One region of the Megasphaera vaginalis (ex Bordigoni et al. 2020) genome, then DNA from elsewhere that is predicted to be linked to it. Evidence: riboswitches for the same ligand, from Rfam matches in the RefSeq annotation. Region 1 holds a riboswitch; each other region holds the start of a gene.
What was found. A riboswitch is a leader RNA that binds a small molecule or an ion and turns the genes downstream of it on or off. The one in region 1 is predicted to bind S-adenosylmethionine.
Positions count from the first base shown of each region.

Region 1 (4,460 bases):
TGCACGCAAGGTTTTGTGTTGGCGCTTATAGCAATAAATGAATTTTGTTCTTAAAAAACAGGGTGACGACAGTAGAGGAAAAACTGACGGTTGCAGTTCAACAGTCGTTGGCGTATACTGTAAAGCGTATTGGAAAACAGGAGGTATGCAAAATGTCATCAAAAACAGGTATCCTTTGCATCGTCTTGACAGCCATAGCCTTTGGGACGATGGAAATAGCGCTAAAAATCGCAGGAACGGCGTTTACGCCTTTTCAGCTGACTTTTCTTCGCTTTCTTGTCGGCGGGTTGCTGCTTTTGCCGCTTGCTGTGCGCGATGTGCGGCAGCGAGGCATTCGCCTGAATAAGGGGGACTGGATGTATCTGGCCGTTTTGGGACTGGTAAATGTTTGCTTCAGCATGATCCTGTTTCAAATCGGCGTCAACATGGCCAATGCAGGGTTGGCGGCCATCGTCTTCTCCAGCAACCCGGTTTTTGTCATGATCTTTTCTTATTTTATCATTCATGAAGCCTTTACGAGGAGAAAGGCGATTACCCTTGTGCTCAGTTTGGCAGGACTGATCATTGTCGCCGATCCTGTCGCCATCGTGAGGAGCGGCAATTTCGGACTCTGCGTTTCTGCTGCCGCCGCCGTAGTATTCGCTTTATACACGACTCTCGGCAAATTGCGTATCGAAAAATTGGGCGGCAACGTGGAAAACGCCTTCAGCTTTCTTATTGGATGCGCCTTTTTGTTGGTTTTCTTGCACATTCACGGCGATCCTGTTTTTGGCGGAATTAATTCACAGACGATCTGGTCACTTTTATATTGTTCCCTTGTCGTTACCGGTTTCGGCTATCTGTGCTTCATGAAGGCCATCGAACTGACTGGGCCGTCGAATGCGTCGTTTGCGTTCTTCCTCAAACCCGTTATTGCTCTTGTTCTCTCTGCCGTGATTTTATCCGAGCCGATTACGTGCGGCGCCGTTATCGGTTTGCTGTTGATACTGATCGGCTGTACGATGGCCGGCCCTATTGAGCGGATTCTTTTTCCGAAAAAGGTGCGGGATGGGCAATAGCCTGTCGCAATGATTGCGGCAGCGGCTGCCGAAAAATAACACGCATGGTCTACATAGTTATATCGTTTACCCATTAAGAAGGCACCGTATGCAATGATACGGTGCCTTCGGCGCATATGTTCAGCGTTTATTCTTTTTCCGGGAAATCCAATCCCCGCCGCTTTGAATCAGATTTACACCGATAATGAGGATGATGATCGTCGCCAGCATGACGTCGGCGCGGAACCGCTGATAGCCGTAACGAATGGCGATGTCGCCGAGTCCGCCGCCGCCGATGGCACCGGCCATTGCCGATGCGCCGATGAGATTGACGATGAGGACGGTAACATTGTTAATAATTGTCGGCAGCGCTTCCGGCAAGAGTACCTTACAGATGATCTGAAAGGGTGTGGCCCCCATGGATTGCGCCGCTTCAATGAGTCCGAAGTCGACGTCGCGGATCGAGGTTTCGACGAGGCGGCTGAGAAAAGGAATTGCGACGATCGTCAGCGGGACACAGGCTGCTAACGTGCCGATTGAAGTGCCGGCAATAATACGGGTCAACGGGATGATGGCGACCATGAGAATAATAAACGGCACGGAACGGACAATATTGACGACAGTGCCGAGAATACGATTGATGAAACTGTTTTCCAGAATATGGCCTTTCGATGAAGTGACCAAGGTGACGCCGAGAGGGATGCCGATCAAAGAGCCGATGAACGTCGCTACACAAACCATGAATACCGTTTCTTCTATGCCTTGCGTCAGTAATTTAATGATTTCCGGGGACATAACCTAAAACCTCGCTTTCAATGGGTAATTCCTTGATGTATGAAAATGCTGCCGTTTGTGTTTCCATGTCGCCCATGATGACGATGACGAGATACCCGAAGGGCTCGTCCTGGATATAGTCGATGTCGCCGTAGAGGACGCTGACGGCGGCATTTGATTTTTTGGCGATATTCATCACGACCGGATCTTTCGTAATCTCGCCTTTGAAGCGAAGGCGCACGAGCATATTGCGGTCAGGCGCCGGTTGGTCGCTGATGCCCATTTTACGGATTCCCTCGGGGATTTCCGTATTGATAACGGATTTGACGAAGTCCTGCATCGTTTGTGATTGCGGGGCCGTAAAAATATCGACAACCCGCCCTTGCTCCTTAATAACGCCGCCTTCGATAACGGCGACGCGGTCACAGATTTCTTTAATGACCGCCATTTCATGCGTGATCAGGACAATCGTAAGGTTCAGGCGTTTGTTGATATTCTTCAACAAATCGAGGATCGATTTCGTCGTTTGCGGATCGAGGGCCGATGTGGCTTCATCGCAGAGGAGAATTTTTGGATCGCTGGCCAGGGCCCTGGCGATGCCGACGCGTTGTTTCTGGCCGCCAGATAATTGGGACGGATAATTGTATTGGCGGTCCGTCAGGTCTACGAGATCAAGCAATTCATCGACCTTTTTTTTGATCACCTCTTTTGAGGCTCCGATCAATTCGAGGGGGAAAGCAATGTTGTCAAAAACCGTACGTGAAGACAGGAGATTAAAATGTTGAAAGATCATGCCGATGTTTTTTCTTTCCCGGCGCAACTGGCTGTCGTTCATTGCCGTCAGCTCTTTGGTATTGATAATGACTTTGCCGCTCGTCGGTTTTTCCAGCATATTGATGCAACGCACCAACGTTGATTTACCGGCGCCGCTCTTGCCGATGATGCCGAATATCTCGCCGTCTTCGATCGTCAGATCAATGCCGTTTAAGGCGGTGACCTTCGCCTTGTCGCCGTAAGTTTTGGTGATATTTTCCAGGATAATCACGGTATCAGCTCCTTAAAACACAGTTTGTAAAATAAAAAAAGCCGTCAACAGTTGACGGCGCACCAGAACTAAGCTCATGTCATCTGTCGGAATCTCCGATGGAATTGGCACCTTCCCGAGTGGGGGTTGCCGCAGCTTCATAGGGCCAGTCCCTCTGCTGCTCTGGATGAACAGTATATTATGCTGTTGCCGTTTATCTTATCATGAACGGGAAATGATGTCAAACGGGAGTTGCCGTTTATTGCAAAACTTTCACAGCAGGAATTTGCATGTCGCTGTTGAATATATAAAATATAAGGGGAAATACGGTGCAAGCTTTATTTCCTTTATGAAAGGAAGGGATTTTTATGGCAGCAGTTGTAAGAGGTAAGAATATTGAAATTACTCCGGCATTAAAGGAGTACGTACTGAAGCATGAGAAAAAGGTTACCAAGTATTTCGATAGCGAAGTGAATTTGCAGGCCGTTCTTTCTATTGAAAAAGACACTAAAATTGCTGAACTTACAGTCAAGGTCGACGGCGTCGTGCTGCGGGTTGTAGAACGTAATGACGATATGTATGCCGCAATTGATCTCGGCTTTGACAAGATCGTGCGTCAGATTCATAAATATAAGACAAAAATTGCGCGCCGCATGAAGGGCGATTCCTTCCATGCCGCGTTGGTAGAAGGCCCTGACGCTCCGGAAGAAGAATTTGAAGTTGTCAGAACCAAGAAATTTGCCGCACGGCCGATGGATGTGGAAGAAGCAATTCTGCAAATGAATCTCGTCGGTCATGATTTCTTCGTTTTCCTCAACTCTGACACGGATACGATCAGTGTGGTCTATAAACGGAAACATGGTAAATACGGACTTATTGAGCCGGAATTCTGAGCAGTTGATCCCTTGCCTTTGTGGCAAGGGATTTTTTTGCAAAAAGACATGCTTTTTAAGTATATATGTATAGTTGACATAGGTATTAGCTATATTTTCGTTTTACTTGTATACTGAAAGCAAGATGGAGATAGTAAGATTGAAGGAGGGACAATGAAGAAAAATAAAAAAATTATTTTATGGATCGTAAGTATACTGAGTGTATTGGTATTGTTGCCGGGAGGAATGTATATGATGAGAAATAGAGCGGTTGTCACGTCAAGGGAGCAAACTGCGGCGGCGCCCCATAGTCTGCAAGATAAACGAGTCTTATTGGTCTATTACTCCTGGTCGGGAACGACGAGAGACGTTATATATGAGATACGGAAAAAGACAGGCGGCGACGTGTATGAGTTAGTGCCTGAAAAGCCTTACACGGGGTCTCATAGTGAAGTATCGGAACAGGCAAAAGAGGAGCAGGAGCAGGCATATCGGCCAAAGATCAAGAACCCTCTGCCTGATCTTGCGTTGTACGATGTCATCATCTTAGGCTATCCGATTTGGTGGTATGAAGAACCGATGATCGTCGACAGCTTTTTGGCAGCGGCGACGTGGGAAGGAAAAATCATTCTTCCCTTTTGCACCAGCGGCGGCAGTACTGTCGATCAAAGCGTTGACAATATACGCCGGCAAGCTCATGGAGCCACGGTGCTGCCGGGTTTGACTTTGCCGAACGGTTCCGGGACGGACGGT
Region 1 is NZ_OEQB01000003.1:35,767-40,226, reverse strand. Features, by position in the region: gene C0977_RS04395 (DMT family transporter) at 153-1,058, shown strand; gene C0977_RS04390 (methionine ABC transporter permease) at 1,179-1,832, opposite strand; gene C0977_RS04385 (methionine ABC transporter ATP-binding protein) at 1,813-2,856, opposite strand; SAM riboswitch class I at 2,934-3,029, opposite strand; gene hpf (ribosome hibernation-promoting factor, HPF/YfiA family) at 3,204-3,728, shown strand; gene C0977_RS04375 (flavodoxin) at 3,960-4,460, shown strand, end outside.

Region 2 (4,460 bases), on a different contig from region 1:
ATCGGATTTTACCGAAGAAGTTGTACGATTTCGCAGCCATGTGTTACAATTAGAACGACTTTTAAGCGACGGCAATGACGTAGGCCGCTCTCTTGATTTTCTGATGCAGGAAATGAACCGCGAAACGAACACGATCGGTTCCAAAGCTGGCGATCTGGAGGTTACGGAATACGTGTTGCAGCTGAAAAACGAGTTGGAAAAGATTCGCGAACAGATTCAAAATATCGAATAATGGAGACGGCTATGAATTTCAATCTTTTAAATATCGGCTTCGGCAATATGGTCATGGCGCATAAGGTGGTGGCCGTTATCAGCCCCGAATCGGCGCCGATCAAGCGATTGGTGCAGGAAGCGCGGGAGCACAATACGCTGATTGACGCGACCTTTGGCAGAAAGACGCGGGCAGTGCTGATTATGGATCACGGTCAGGTTATTCTTTCGGCAATTCAGGCAGAAACGATATCCCATCGCATTTTGCATGTCGGCGAAGACGTGAGCGACATGTGTCCGGATGAAGGAGACGAAGGATAATGGCGGCGAAAGACAAGGGACTTCTCATCGTCGTTTCCGGCCCGTCAGGCGCCGGGAAAGGCACGATCTGTGACGCCATGCGCCGTGACTTTCCGGAGATCGGCTATTCCATATCCATGACGACACGGCCGCCTCGGCCCGGCGAAATCGACGGCGTCAATTACCGTTTTACGGACAACGCTCATTTTGAAGCGCTCTTGGCAGCCGACGCTTTTTTGGAGTATGCCAAGGTCTATGACCATTATTACGGGACGCCGAAAGATTTCGTTTTCCGCCGGCTGGACGAAGGAAGGCATGTCATGCTGGAAATCGACATTCAAGGCGCTATGCAGGTCCAGGAGAAATACCCGGAAGCCGTGCTGATCTTCATCCTGCCGCCCAGTCTGGCCGTACTGGAGCAGCGGCTCCGCGACCGGCGCACCGACAGTGATGAAGTCATCTGCAAACGCTTGGCCAAAGCGCGCGGTGAACTGGACTGGATAAGACGGTATGATTATGTTATCATAAATGATGATCTGCAGCGGGCCGTCTGCCAGGCCGATGCCATATTGACTGCGGAATGCCGGAAGACGTCGCGCAATGACAATACCATTACGGCAGTCTTGAAACAGTATAAAAGGGGAGAATAATATGCTTATTAAACCGACATTGGAATCGTTAATGACGAAAGTGGACAGCAAATACACCTTGGTAACGTTGGCGGCCAAACGAGCCCGCGAATTGACGGACGGCGACGACCCTTTGGTTGATGTCGATACGAACAAAGTCGTTTCCGTCGCCATGGAAGAAATTGACGAAGGAAAAATTAAATATGAAGTGCCTAAGGTCGGAATTAAATAAAAAGGGGAATTCTCATGTTGCTCGCTAACAAGAAGATCGTACTTGTCATCAGCGGCGGTATCGCCGCGTTCAAAGCGGCCGCCTTGGCCAGTCTCCTCGGCAAGGAAGGGGCTGTCGTGAAATGCGTGATGACGCAGCATGCGACAGCGTTCATCACGCCGCTGACGCTGCGTGAAATTACGGGAAATCCCGTTGCCGTCGATATGTTCGGCGATACCTTTGAGTTCAATATTGAGCACATTGCCCTGGCTCGCTGGGCCGATGCGTTTGTCGTAGTTCCGGCGACGGCCAATATTATCGGCAAAATCGCCAATGGCATTGCCGACGATCTGGCAACAACGACGCTGATGGCTACAAAAGCGCCGGTTATGATCGCGCCGGCGATGAACAGCAATATGTATCTCAATCCCGTCGTTCAGGGGAATTTGCAGAAGCTGAAGGCCTTGGGATATGTCATCGCCGAGCCGGACAGCGGCCGTTTGGCTTGCGGCATTGACGGCGTCGGTCGGCTGCCCGATCCCGACATACTTGTCGAATATATCGAAAAGACTACCTGCAGTTCGGCGCTGCTGCGCGGCAAAAAAGTGCTGGTCACGGCCGGCGGTACGCGGGAACGGATCGATCCGGTCCGCTATATCGGCAATCGTTCCAGCGGCCGCATGGGATTTGCCGTTGCCAAAGCGGCCATGCTGGCCGGCGCCGATGTGACTCTCGTCGCGGCTCCGTCAGCTTTGCCGGCGCCGTTAGGCGTGCATCGCATCGATGTCGGCACGACACTGGAAATGCAGGCCGCTTGCGAGGAGATTTACGATTCCGTCGATCTGGTCGTCAAGGCAGCGGCAGTTGCCGATTATCGCGTTGCCAGGCCGGCGGAAAATAAAATTAAGAAATCGTCGGAAACGTTGACTGTGGAACTGGCTAAGAATCCTGATATTCTGTATGGGTTGGGACAGAAAAAAACGCATCAGGTACTGATCGGTTTTGCCGCTGAAACGACCAATGTCATCGAATACGGTATGGGTAAGTTGAAGAAAAAGAACCTCGACATGCTTGTTGCCAATGATGTCAGCGTCGCCGGCGCCGGGTTTCAGGGGACGACGAATATAGCGACCTTTTTGTTCCCTGACGGGCGCAGCGAGGCGATGGAAATGATGAGCAAGTTTGAATTAGCGCAAAAGATCATCAGCGCCGGCGCCGCTTTGGTCGCTGCGAAAGAAAGCGCTGAGGCGTAAAATAAAAACGTGGAGGCGAGGATACTTTAGGCAAGCCGCAAAGTGTCCTTGTCTGTGTCGTTTGACGAGACTGGAAGGCATGATTTTCATGCGCTTGCGATATAGGAAAACGACGGCGATCTATTGCTTTTTTTTCGTCCTTATTCTATAATACTAAGTACCGTAAATTACATATGTTCCATCAAGAGTCGGCAGAGGGATTGGCCCGATGACGCCGCAGCAACCTTCACTATTGAAAAGGTGCTAATTCCAACAGTGCTTTCACTGGAAGATGGGTAACAAGAACCCCTCTTTTGCAGAGGGGAATTTTTTTACAGGAGGAATGGTAATGGTAAAAAATCGTGAATTTTTCACATCCGAATCCGTAACAGAAGGACATCCCGACAAAATAGCTGACCAGATTTCCGACAGCATTCTGGATGCCATTTTGGCAAAAGATAAACATGCCCGCGTAGCCTGCGAAACGCTGATTACCACAGGAATGGTGCATGTCGTAGGAGAAATTTCCACCAATTGTTATGTCGATATTCCCCATATTGTCCGTGAGACGATACGCGGCATCGGCTACACCCGTGCCAAGTACGGTTTTGACTGCGATACCTGCGGTATCCTTGTCTCTTTGGACGAACAATCTCAGGATATTGCCATGGGCGTTGACGAGGCCCTTGAAGCCAAGGCCGGCAACGGCGAACAATTCGACGCCATCGGCGCCGGCGACCAGGGCATGATGTTCGGTTATGCGACCAATGAAACGGACGAGTACATGCCGCTGCCGATCTCACTTGCTCATCGTTTGGCTCGTCGCCTGGCAAAAATCCGCAAGGAAGACGTGCTGACCTATCTCCGTCCTGACGGCAAAACGCAGGTCACCGTCGAATATGAAGACGGCAAACCCGTACACATCGACACGATCGTCATCTCGACGCAACACAGTCCGGAAGTGACGCGGGAACAGATAGAAAAAGATCTGATCGAAAATGTCATCAAACCGGAAATTCCCGATGGACTGTTCGATGAAAAGACAAAGCTCTTTATCAATCCGACGGGCCGTTTCGTCATCGGCGGTCCGCAAGGTGATTCCGGGCTGACTGGACGCAAAATTATCGTCGATACCTACGGCGGTATGGCGCGCCACGGCGGCGGCGCCTTTTCCGGCAAGGATCCTACGAAAGTGGACCGTTCCGCTGCTTATGCCGCCCGTTATGTGGCTAAGAACATCGTTGCGGCAGGCCTTGCCGATAAGTGCGAAATCCAGCTCGCTTACGCCATCGGCGTGGCTCATCCCGTCTCGATCCATGTGGAAACGTTCGGTACCGGTCACGTCGACACGGACACGATTGTCGCCTTGATCCGCAAACACTTCGATCTGCGTCCGGCAGGCATCATTGAAATGCTTGATTTGCAGCGTCCGATCTATAAGCAGACGGCCGCTTACGGCCATTTCGGCCGGAACGATCTTCATCTGCCTTGGGAGCAGCTGGATAAAGTGGCTGTACTTCGCAGTGAAGCTGGTTTATAATTATCATATCGTACGGTCAAAGGGAGACGAGAGTCTCCCTTTCTTTGTTACCGGGAGGAATGAAAATGATTGCTGACATTATTATCAACATTACGGCAAAACGATTGCAGCAAACGTTCTCGTACAGCGTGCCGCCGTCGCTGCGGCTCCGTGTAGGGGACCGCGTTCTCGTTCCTTTCGGTTCCCGCCATGAAGAGGGCGTCGTTATCGCTTTGCGGTCAGGTGAAGCGGCTGCGTCTCCGTATGCTTTGAAAAACGTGGCGGCTCTCTTGTCGGAAGAGGCGGGATTTCAAGCGGAAATGATCGATACGGCGTTCTGGATCAGCCAGTACTACGTT
Region 2 is NZ_OEQB01000001.1:38,807-43,266, reverse strand. Features, by position in the region: gene C0977_RS00210 (YicC/YloC family endoribonuclease) at 1-232, shown strand, start outside; gene remA (extracellular matrix/biofilm regulator RemA) at 244-531, shown strand; gene gmk (guanylate kinase) at 531-1,160, shown strand; gene rpoZ (DNA-directed RNA polymerase subunit omega) at 1,162-1,371, shown strand; gene coaBC (bifunctional phosphopantothenoylcysteine decarboxylase/phosphopantothenate--cysteine ligase CoaBC) at 1,386-2,603, shown strand; SAM riboswitch class I at 2,779-2,881, shown strand; gene metK (methionine adenosyltransferase) at 2,932-4,122, shown strand; gene priA (replication restart helicase PriA) at 4,188-4,460, shown strand, end outside.
Region 2: it holds a riboswitch for S-adenosylmethionine, as region 1 does, so the genes downstream of both, metK (methionine adenosyltransferase) here and C0977_RS04385 (methionine ABC transporter ATP-binding protein) in region 1, are expected to answer to the same signal.

Region 3 (4,460 bases), on a different contig from region 1:
GCCGCGGAGCGCCAGGAGATTGGTAATACGCCGTTGGCGATAATCATTGAGTACGGCAAGTACCTCTGCGGCGGTCAGGTTTAGGCAAGTCAGGTGGGGGACGGCGGTCAGCTTGCAGTCGGTTATGATTTTTTCTGCGACTTCCGCTGTTCGCGTTCCGCCTTGCCCGTTGGCACCGCAGGTGACGCTGATGAAATCGGGCTTTAATTCGCTCAGTTCACGCAGGACGGCGATCATCGGTTCAAGCGGCGAAGCCGCTTTGGGCGGGAAGACTTCAAGAGAAAATGTTTTTCTGTCAGGAAATGAGGGGCTGGCGGTCATAGGCTGTCTCCTTTATGATGAATTGAAACGACTGATTGTATGTACAGTATGAAAGAAAGACCGGAATTTTTCAAGAGAATTCCGGTCTTTCTGCGGCGCGTTAGAAACTCGGTAAAATGGCTCCCTGGTATTTGTCTTCAATGAATTTTTTCACTTCCGGAGACTGGAGCGCTTTGATCAATTTCTGGATTTCCGGCCGCGATTCATCGCCTGCGCGGATTGCCAGAATATTGGCGTACGGCGAATCCTTGGATTCCAGGAAAAGGGCGTCTTTCAGCGGATTCAAACCGGCTTCCATGGCGAAATTCGTATTGATAACGGCAATGTCGACATCGTCGAGGGAGCGGGGAACTTGTGCGGCTTCAAGTTCAAGGAATTGGAGATTTTTGTCGTTGCCGACGATATCTTGCACTGTAGACGCAATGTTGCCGCCGTCTTTCAAGGTAATCAATCCGGCGCTTTGCAGAATGAGGAGCGCGCGGCCGCCATTGGACGGGTCGTTAGGAATGGCCACCTTGCCGCCTTGCGGTACGTCTTTCAGATCCTTGATCTTATGGGAATACACGCCCATCGGTTCGACGTGGACTTTTCCGGCTGAGACGAGTTTTGTGCCGTGTTCGCTGTTGAATTTATCCATAAACGGCACGTGCTGATGGAACGTTGCATCGAGTTCGCCGTCGGCCAACGCCAGATTCGGTTTGACATAGTCCATAAATTCAACGATTTTCAAATCGATGCCTTCTTTAGCCAGAAGCGGTTTGATTTCATTCAGGATTTCGCTGTGCGGTACCGGTGTGGCGCCGACGGTGATCGTCGTATTCTTCGTGCTTTCCGTACCGCCTGCCGGTGTGCTGCTGCCGCAGCCGCCTGCTAATACTGCCAACGACAGAAGTGCTGCCGTCGCTAATAAAGATAATTTTTTGAAATGGTTCATTTAACGGATTCCCCCTTTGGTAATGTATAGCGGAAGTCAATAAAAAAGCCTCTTTCCGAAAGAAGAAAGAGGGTACCGTTTCTTTATCTCTCGGAATTGCTTCCGCAGGAATTGGCACCGTATTACCGGTTGCCGGGCTTCATAGGGCCAGTCCCTCCGCCACTCTGGATAAAATGTATGAACTTGTTCGCTTGTCATTCTACTAGGAAAAGGAATCATTGTCAAGAAAGAGGATAGATTTTTTGCGGCAAAATTGTAGACGCGGAGAAATCCCTGTGCTATTCTGAAAAGACATGAATGATGAGGAGGAACGAATGATGGAAGTATTGCACGAGTCCTTTGTGAGAGACTGCATTCATATGGCGGAAGAAGCGAATCAGCGCGGCTGGCATGAACGAAACGGCGGTAATCTCAGCTATCGTTTAACGGCGGCGGAAGCGGCTGCTTGCCGTGCGGGCTTCGGTACGAAACGGAACTGGCTGCCTTTGACGATGCCGCTTCCGGTGTTGGGCGGCGATTTCTTTCTTCTTACGGGCAGCGGCAAATACATGAGCAAGGTTGCTGCCGCTCCGGAAGAGTGCCTCGGCATTATTGAGCTGGCAGCCGACGGCGGCAGCTATGCCGTCCGTTGGGGGCTGGAAAAGGGCGGTAACGTGACCAGTGAGCTGCCGACGCACCTTCGGACACAGGCGTTGAAGAAGAGACGGGATGCAAGTCGCAACCGCATTGTTTACCATGCGCATCCGGCAAATCTGATCGCCTTGACGTTCGTCGTTCCCATTGACGATGCCGCCATTACGAGGGAACTGTGGGAAGCGGATATTGAAAATCCCCTCGTTTTTCCCGAAGGTATCGGTATCGTACCTTGGATGGTGCCCGGCAGCGAAGCGGTGGCGACGGCGACGTTGGCGAAAATGGAGCGATATCGGGCTGTCATCTGGGCGCATCACGGCACCTTCGTTTGCGGTGACGATTTTGATGACGCTTTCGGATTAATGGATTCGCTGGAAAAAGCGGCGTCCATTTGTGTGAAAATCCGCGCTATGGGCGGCAAACGGCAGGCGATGACGAATCAGAACTTGTCGGATCTGGCGGCGGCCTTCGGCCTGGTTCTACACGAAGGCGCATTGCGGCTAGGGGAAGAGACGTCAAAAGGGAAGACGTAAGGGCCGTGCCTTTTCCGCCGTTTTTGCGCGGAACAACTATGATGGTGTGCCGACGGCATTTGCAGGCATGTTTTGCCGTACAAAAAGATGCCCGTCCGTTGCTTGACAAGAACAGAGTGTGCAGTATATAATACTGTCCAAACATAAATACCAGATCGATGAACGAAACGAGTATATCCGAGTGGGGCAGTTACAGCGAGCTGATGGCAGTGGAAGTTCAGCACGGACCGGCGGGTAGAATGGATTCGGGAGATGCGGCCTGAACGATGTTTCCAGTAGGGTGCGCCGGTGTAGTTCCATCGCTATCAAAGAACCTTGTATCGCTTAGGCCGTACAAGTGAGCCGGGCATGGAACATGCCAATTGGGGTGGCACCGCGGAATGACAACCTTTCGTCCCTTTTTTGAGGGACGAAAGGTTTTTTTTTGTATGCAAAAGGGGAGAAAAACGCGATGTTGGAAATGAGAGATGTAAGTTTTTCCTATGACAATACGGCAACCGTGTTGGAGCATATTGATCTGCAAATCGGTACCGGGGAGTTCATCGGACTCGGAGGGCGGAACGGCTGCGGTAAGACAACGGTAACGCGTCTTCTCATGGGACTGGAAAAGCCGACAACAGGAAAGATCTGCTTGGACGGCAAAGATATTACGGCTGCCGATGCGGCGCAGCGCAGCCGTTACATGGGGTATGTCTTCCAACGGCCGGAGCGGCAAATGTTTCGCGCTACCGTAGCCGCCGAAGTAGCTTACGGGCCTCAGCAGCTGGGGTTGCGGGGTGAGGCGGTGCGGGAGGCGGTTGCCGCCGCTCTGGCGGCAACAAATCTGACGACTCTGGCCGAGTCGTATCCGCCGAATCTGAATCGCGGTGAAAAGCAGCGGGTAGCCATTGCGTCGGCGCTCGCCATGAAAACGAACTATATTATCCTTGATGAACCGACGAGCGGGCAGGACAGCGCCGACAAGGACCGGCTCATGCAGTTGTTGACGGCATTAAACCGGCAGGGGATTACGATCCTCCTGATCACGCATGATATGGACATATTGGCGGCATACTGTCACCGCGTCCTGGTTATCGGCAGGAAAACCAAGGTCTTTGACGGTACGCCGGAAGAATTGTTTACGCGGCGTGACGATCTGTATGATTTGGGCCTGGCCAGGCCGGAAGCGGTAACGCTTTCGCTGGCCCTGCCGGGCATGCCCTACTGTGCGACGATGGATGCCTTTAAGGATGCGTTGCTGAAGCGATTGGGAGGGGAAAAAGCATGTTGAAAAAATTGGTGCCTTTGACGAAATTAACGGGGACGCTGGCATTTTCATTCTGGGCTTTAGTCCTGTATCAGCCGCTGCCGCTGGTCATTCTGGTGCTCGTTGAAGTGGCGATATTGGCGAGCTGCGGTACTTTCGGCCGTAATGGCAAAGCATTGTTCAGTCTTTGTATCTTTGCCGTGTTTCTCGGTCTCGTGCAGCTTCTTGGCGGCGGTTCCGTTACCTCCGCGTACGTTACGGGGCTGCGCATGCTGGCGATGACCGTCGTCTTTATTATCTTGTTGACAACGACGCGCTTGCAGGATTTGACGGCGGCGCTGGTCAAGCAGATCAGAATCCCCTATGAATATGCTTTTATGTTTACGGCCGCGCTGCGTTTCGTGCCCGATTTCATTGCCGAAAGCAAGGCGGTGCAGGAGGCGCAGGCCTGTCGCGGCTTATCTACCAAGGGGAATATTTTTAAAAAGTTGAAAAACTATATGTCCGTCATTCAGCCGCTCATGCTGAAATCGCTGGGGCGGTCGGAAACGATGGCGCTCAGTTTGGAACTGCGGGCGTTTGGCAGCAGTGAACACAGCTTTGTGGCCAATGTCAAGCCGAAGGGAACCGACCGGTTGTTGATTCTTGGCATGATCGTCATCAGCATTATATTGGTATACAGCCGCATCAACGGCCTTATGGCGTAAGGGGGAAGCACAGTGAAAAAGGTAGAGAATATTGCTGCTTTGGAATTTCATCACCGGCAGGGAGGGCAATTTCGCTGGATCACGAT
Region 3 is NZ_OEQB01000009.1:15,421-19,880, reverse strand. Features, by position in the region: gene metF (methylenetetrahydrofolate reductase [NAD(P)H]) at 1-321, opposite strand, end outside; gene C0977_RS10075 (MetQ/NlpA family ABC transporter substrate-binding protein) at 422-1,255, opposite strand; SAM riboswitch class I at 1,336-1,430, opposite strand; gene rhaD (rhamnulose-1-phosphate aldolase) at 1,570-2,421, shown strand; gene C0977_RS10065 (energy-coupling factor ABC transporter ATP-binding protein) at 2,873-3,691, shown strand; gene C0977_RS10060 (energy-coupling factor transporter transmembrane component T) at 3,688-4,374, shown strand; gene C0977_RS10055 (tryptophan transporter) at 4,387-4,460, shown strand, end outside.
Region 3: it holds a riboswitch for S-adenosylmethionine, as region 1 does, so the genes downstream of both, C0977_RS10075 (MetQ/NlpA family ABC transporter substrate-binding protein) here and C0977_RS04385 (methionine ABC transporter ATP-binding protein) in region 1, are expected to answer to the same signal.

Region 4 (4,460 bases), on a different contig from region 1:
CAATTGCAGCCGCTGCAAATACAGGGCGATCTTTTTTCTGACGATGCGGAAACACAGGAAAAGGTGACGGCGGCGATCGACAGACTGCAGGAACGGTTCGGCAGACAAGCGATCATGAAGGGGTTTCTTTGGGAATTATCACAAGATAGAGAGACGAGAAAATAAACAGTCAGCAACTGAAGGAGGTTTTTTACGATGGCCATATACAAAATAGCTGCGCATACGGGAACGAATGATAACGGGTATATTCAATACGATGCAGATACACGGACCGTACAGGTTCATCTTTGTAATGACGAGATCAACCGAAAGGTTTACGAGTACCTGACGACCTGCCAGACGCTTCACAACTATGTCGATCTGTCTTTTTTCGAGACGATCAAAGAACGGCCTGTCGCCAGTTGGGAAACGATGCGATTGGCGCTGGCGAAGGTCTGGATGGAACTGGGTGTGCATATTGATTGGAGCCGCAAGGTAGATTGATTTTTTCGTCATATGCCACATGTTATGCACAAATTACACACAATCTTGGCGCCTGTCTGTGTATAGGCTTTAAATGCCCTGTTTTTCGCCGCTTTTTCTCCTTCTTTTCGAGACGAGATACCGCTTAAATTGTGGATAACTCAGATATCTCCAGGCGGAAAGAGCCGTGGCTTATCTCCTGCTATTCGCATATTGGAGAGGATAAGGCGGAATCTTGACGGAAGGCGAAACGGCTGTGTACAGGTGTTGTGATTTTGTGTATAAGTTATCCTGAAAAGGGTAAATTTTGTGTGAAGAATTGTACAAATGGCGTAATTACGCCATTTTTTACAGCTGTTTTGAGCCGGTTGTCCACATTTTGGTCATGGGAAACGGCTGGTGCGAGAACGTGCACGGAAAAGGATAGGCTTGACGGGGGAGCATTTTCGGTATATAGTGAAGAAGTCTCATTACAATATGCATCTAGAGCAGCTGAGGGACTGGCCCGACGACGCTGCGGCAACCTTCCGGAAGGAAAGGTGCCAATTCCAGCGCCACGGCGATGGCGACAGATGACAATAGGGGTTTTGCAGGTGCGTCATCGTTATGATGACGCATTTTTTTGTGCAATCATTCGTTAGGGGGAATCGTCATGATTGAAACGAAAACACTTGCCGGCCGAACGGTGCGGCTACGAGACGTTTTTATTCTCGGATTTGCTTTTTTTGCGACGTACTTCGGCGCCGGCAATCTTATTTTTCCGCCGCAGTTGGGCTTGAGCAGCGGGACCGCTTTTCTTCCGGCACTGCTCGGGCTGTCCTTGTCAGGCATTCTGTTGCCTGTGTTTGCGCTTCTGGTTATTAACCGGTGCGGTGATGTGCGGCGTCTTACGGCACATGTCGGCAAGCACACGTATCATATCTTATTAACGTTGCTGATGATTATCTGTACCTTTGTTTCCATTCCGCGGACTTGCGCGACGGCCGTTCAGCTTGGCGTACAGGGGAATTTTCCCGATCTGCCTTTTACTGCCGGCGTGCTGATTTATTTTGCCGTCGCCTATTTTTTTACCTTTGATGAAGGCAGCGTTTTTGATAAGATGGGCAAATATTTGACTCCGATATTGGCGTTGATCCTCATTGTTGTCGGTGCGGCTGGCATCTTTTTTCCCTTGGGGACGCCGGCAGATCCCGTTGTGGAGAATGCTTTTGTCAATGCTTTCTTGGGCGGATATAATACCGGTGACGTTCTGGTCAGCTTCATCATGGCTTCCTTGTTTATCGGTGCCGTCGAGGCCAAGGGGTATACGACGCGGAAATCGCGCAATGAAGCGATGGTGTTGTGCGGCCTGATTACGGTTATTCTGCTTCTGGTTATTTATGGCAGTCTTCTTTATATGGGGGCCTGTGTCAGCGGAGATTACGAACAGTCCATTGGCCGTGCCGCGTTACTTGTCGCCATTATTCAGCGCGCTGTCGGCGGGAAGGGTGTCGTATCGTTTTTTCGTTATCGTGACGGCGGCGGTATCGGCGGCAACGGCGCTTTTGGGCGTTGACGGCATCGTTACGTATATCGGGTGGATCTACAGCATTTCCTATCCGCCCGTACTGGCATTAATGGTCTTGGGGACGTTTGCCAAGGTCATTCCCAATGACGGCGCGTATAGAGGGGCGACCTATTTGGTCGTTATCTATGCGTTGCTTGAAGCGTTTCCGGGCCTTAGCGGCATGGCAGCCGCTAAGGTCATTGTGGCGGTCACGCCGTTGTCGTCTTACGGCTTTGGCTGGATCACGCCCTTTCTCATCGGCTTTGTCGGCGGCGCTGTGTGGGGACACGTGCGCCGCGAAACGGCAATCGGTCCGGAAAATGAAAAAGCCATCTCATAAGAGATGGCTTTTTTTGCTTATTTACCGAAAATGCCGGTCAAATAAGCGGCTGTGTCTTCCAAATACGTTGCGCCGTATGTTTCGATTTCGCCTTTATCGCAATGGGCTGCGAAATTCGGATCGATCGGCAGTTTGGCGACGTGGGGGATATCGTATTTTGCCGCCGAAGCGTCGGCGCGGCTCGGCCCGAAAATCTCATGACGGCTGTGACAGTCGGGACATTCGAAGTAACTCATATTTTCGATCAGGCCGAGGACGGGGACTTTCATCAACTCCGACATGCGCAATGCCTTTTCCACGATCATGGAAACCAGCTCCTGCGGGGAGGTGACGACGAAAATGCCGTCAATCGGCAGGGACTGGAATACGGTCAAGGGAACATCGCCGGTACCGGGCGGCATATCGACGAACATGTAGTCGATATCACCCCAGAGAACGTCGGTCCAGAACTGCGTAACGGCGCCGGCAATGACGGGGCCGCGCCAGACGACGGGATCGCCCGTATCTTCCAGGAGAACGTTCATAGACATGACTTTGATACCGGTCTTCGTTTCTACGGGATAAATGCCGTTTTCCGCGCCTTTTGCGCGCTTATGGAGGCCGAAGGTGGTCGGAATGGACGGCCCCGTAATATCGGCGTCCAAAATGGCCGTCTTATACCCTTGCCGCTGCATTTGCGTTGCCAGCAGAGAGGTAACTAATGATTTACCGACGCCGCCTTTACCGCTGACTATGGCAATGACATGCTTGACCTGGCTGCCTTCGTGAAGCTTTGCCAATAAATCTTGCGGTTCTTTGCGACTGCTGCAGTTGCTGCTGCAGCTGGAGCAGCTTTGATTACAGTTTTCACTCATTTCTATCGTCTCCTTTTGCTCTCCCAAGGGCGGCACGGCAGCAGAGTGCGCGGCACGTGGCGGCCCGTTGACAGGTTTTGATATTGCCGCCTTCGATCAGGAGGCGTTTTCCATGGATAACGACATCGGCAAGCTTGCGGCGCGCCGTTTCATAGATACCGGTTACGGTTGTGCGGGAAACGGCGATCTGTACAGCGCATTGCGCCTGTGTCAGACCGACGAGATCAATGAGGCGAATAACCTCGTACTCATCGACGGTCATAACGACAGTAGGCCGCATTTTTTTCTCGTCTGCCGGGAGAAATTCATCGACCTGAGGCAAGGCGCAAACCTTGCGGCAACGCGACGGTCTGGCCATGGGAAGACACCTCCTTTCAGAATGCATCGTCTTTATTATAGAAATATAAATGACATATGTCAAATATCCTTAAAAAATAGCCATCACGGCGGCAAAAAGTATGATACAATTTGTATATACCCGCCGAATGAGGAGGTTTTTATATGAAAACATGGCAGATATATGCTGTAACGGCAGCCTTTTGGCTGGCAGTTCCGGGCGGTGCGACGTCCCTTGCCGCCGATACGGCGGTAACCGTCGTCACCGCGCCGTCGGCGACGGCAGCGACACAGCCAAAACGGCAGGGCGCCGTAACGGATCCGGCCGTCAACTTGCCGAAAGTTGACGACTATTATCTTACGAAAGGAACGACATACGCTAAGCTTACGGCGCGCATTGAACAGTTACCGGCAACGCTTACCGGATTGGATCAAGGGAGCGGAAAACACTATTACCGCGTGGACAAAGAACTTCGCGATAAATATTTTTATCGCGTCTGTACCTATGACGAGGCAACGCGGGAACGACTGGGCGAGTACCTGACGGCCAAAGACGGCACGAATGTCTGGCGTGTCCGCAGTGAAGGGGACACGCAGCTGATTTACGGGTCGGCGGCAACGTTATTGCAAAAAGTAAGGATACAGGCTGTTCCCGGGAAAATTCCGTTAGGTACGCAAGGCGCGTTGGCCGTAGCTGTACCCGGCAATGTACCCTGCGCGGTAGCGTTGCACAGCTTGAACGACGCCGTTGCCGCCGTTTCAAGTGACGGCGTCATCACGCCCGTTGCCTGTGGAAAAACGGCGATAGCGGCACAAATTACGGTCGGAAATCTGGTAAAAAATGATGTTGTCGATATTTTTGTCGTGCCGAAAGACTACTATACGCGTCTCCGGCAATCGCAAGCGTATTATCTTCCCGTTT
Region 4 is NZ_OEQB01000004.1:189,806-194,265, forward strand. Features, by position in the region: gene C0977_RS06690 (DNA polymerase IV) at 1-165, shown strand, start outside; gene C0977_RS06695 (hypothetical protein) at 196-483, shown strand; SAM riboswitch class I at 939-1,041, shown strand; partial or broken gene C0977_RS06700 (branched-chain amino acid transport system II carrier protein) at 1,115-2,348, shown strand; gene C0977_RS06705 (Mrp/NBP35 family ATP-binding protein) at 2,366-3,202, opposite strand; gene C0977_RS06710 (DUF134 domain-containing protein) at 3,195-3,560, opposite strand; gene C0977_RS06715 (hypothetical protein) at 3,704-4,460, shown strand, end outside.
Region 4: it holds a riboswitch for S-adenosylmethionine, as region 1 does, so the genes downstream of both, C0977_RS06700 (branched-chain amino acid transport system II carrier protein) here and C0977_RS04385 (methionine ABC transporter ATP-binding protein) in region 1, are expected to answer to the same signal.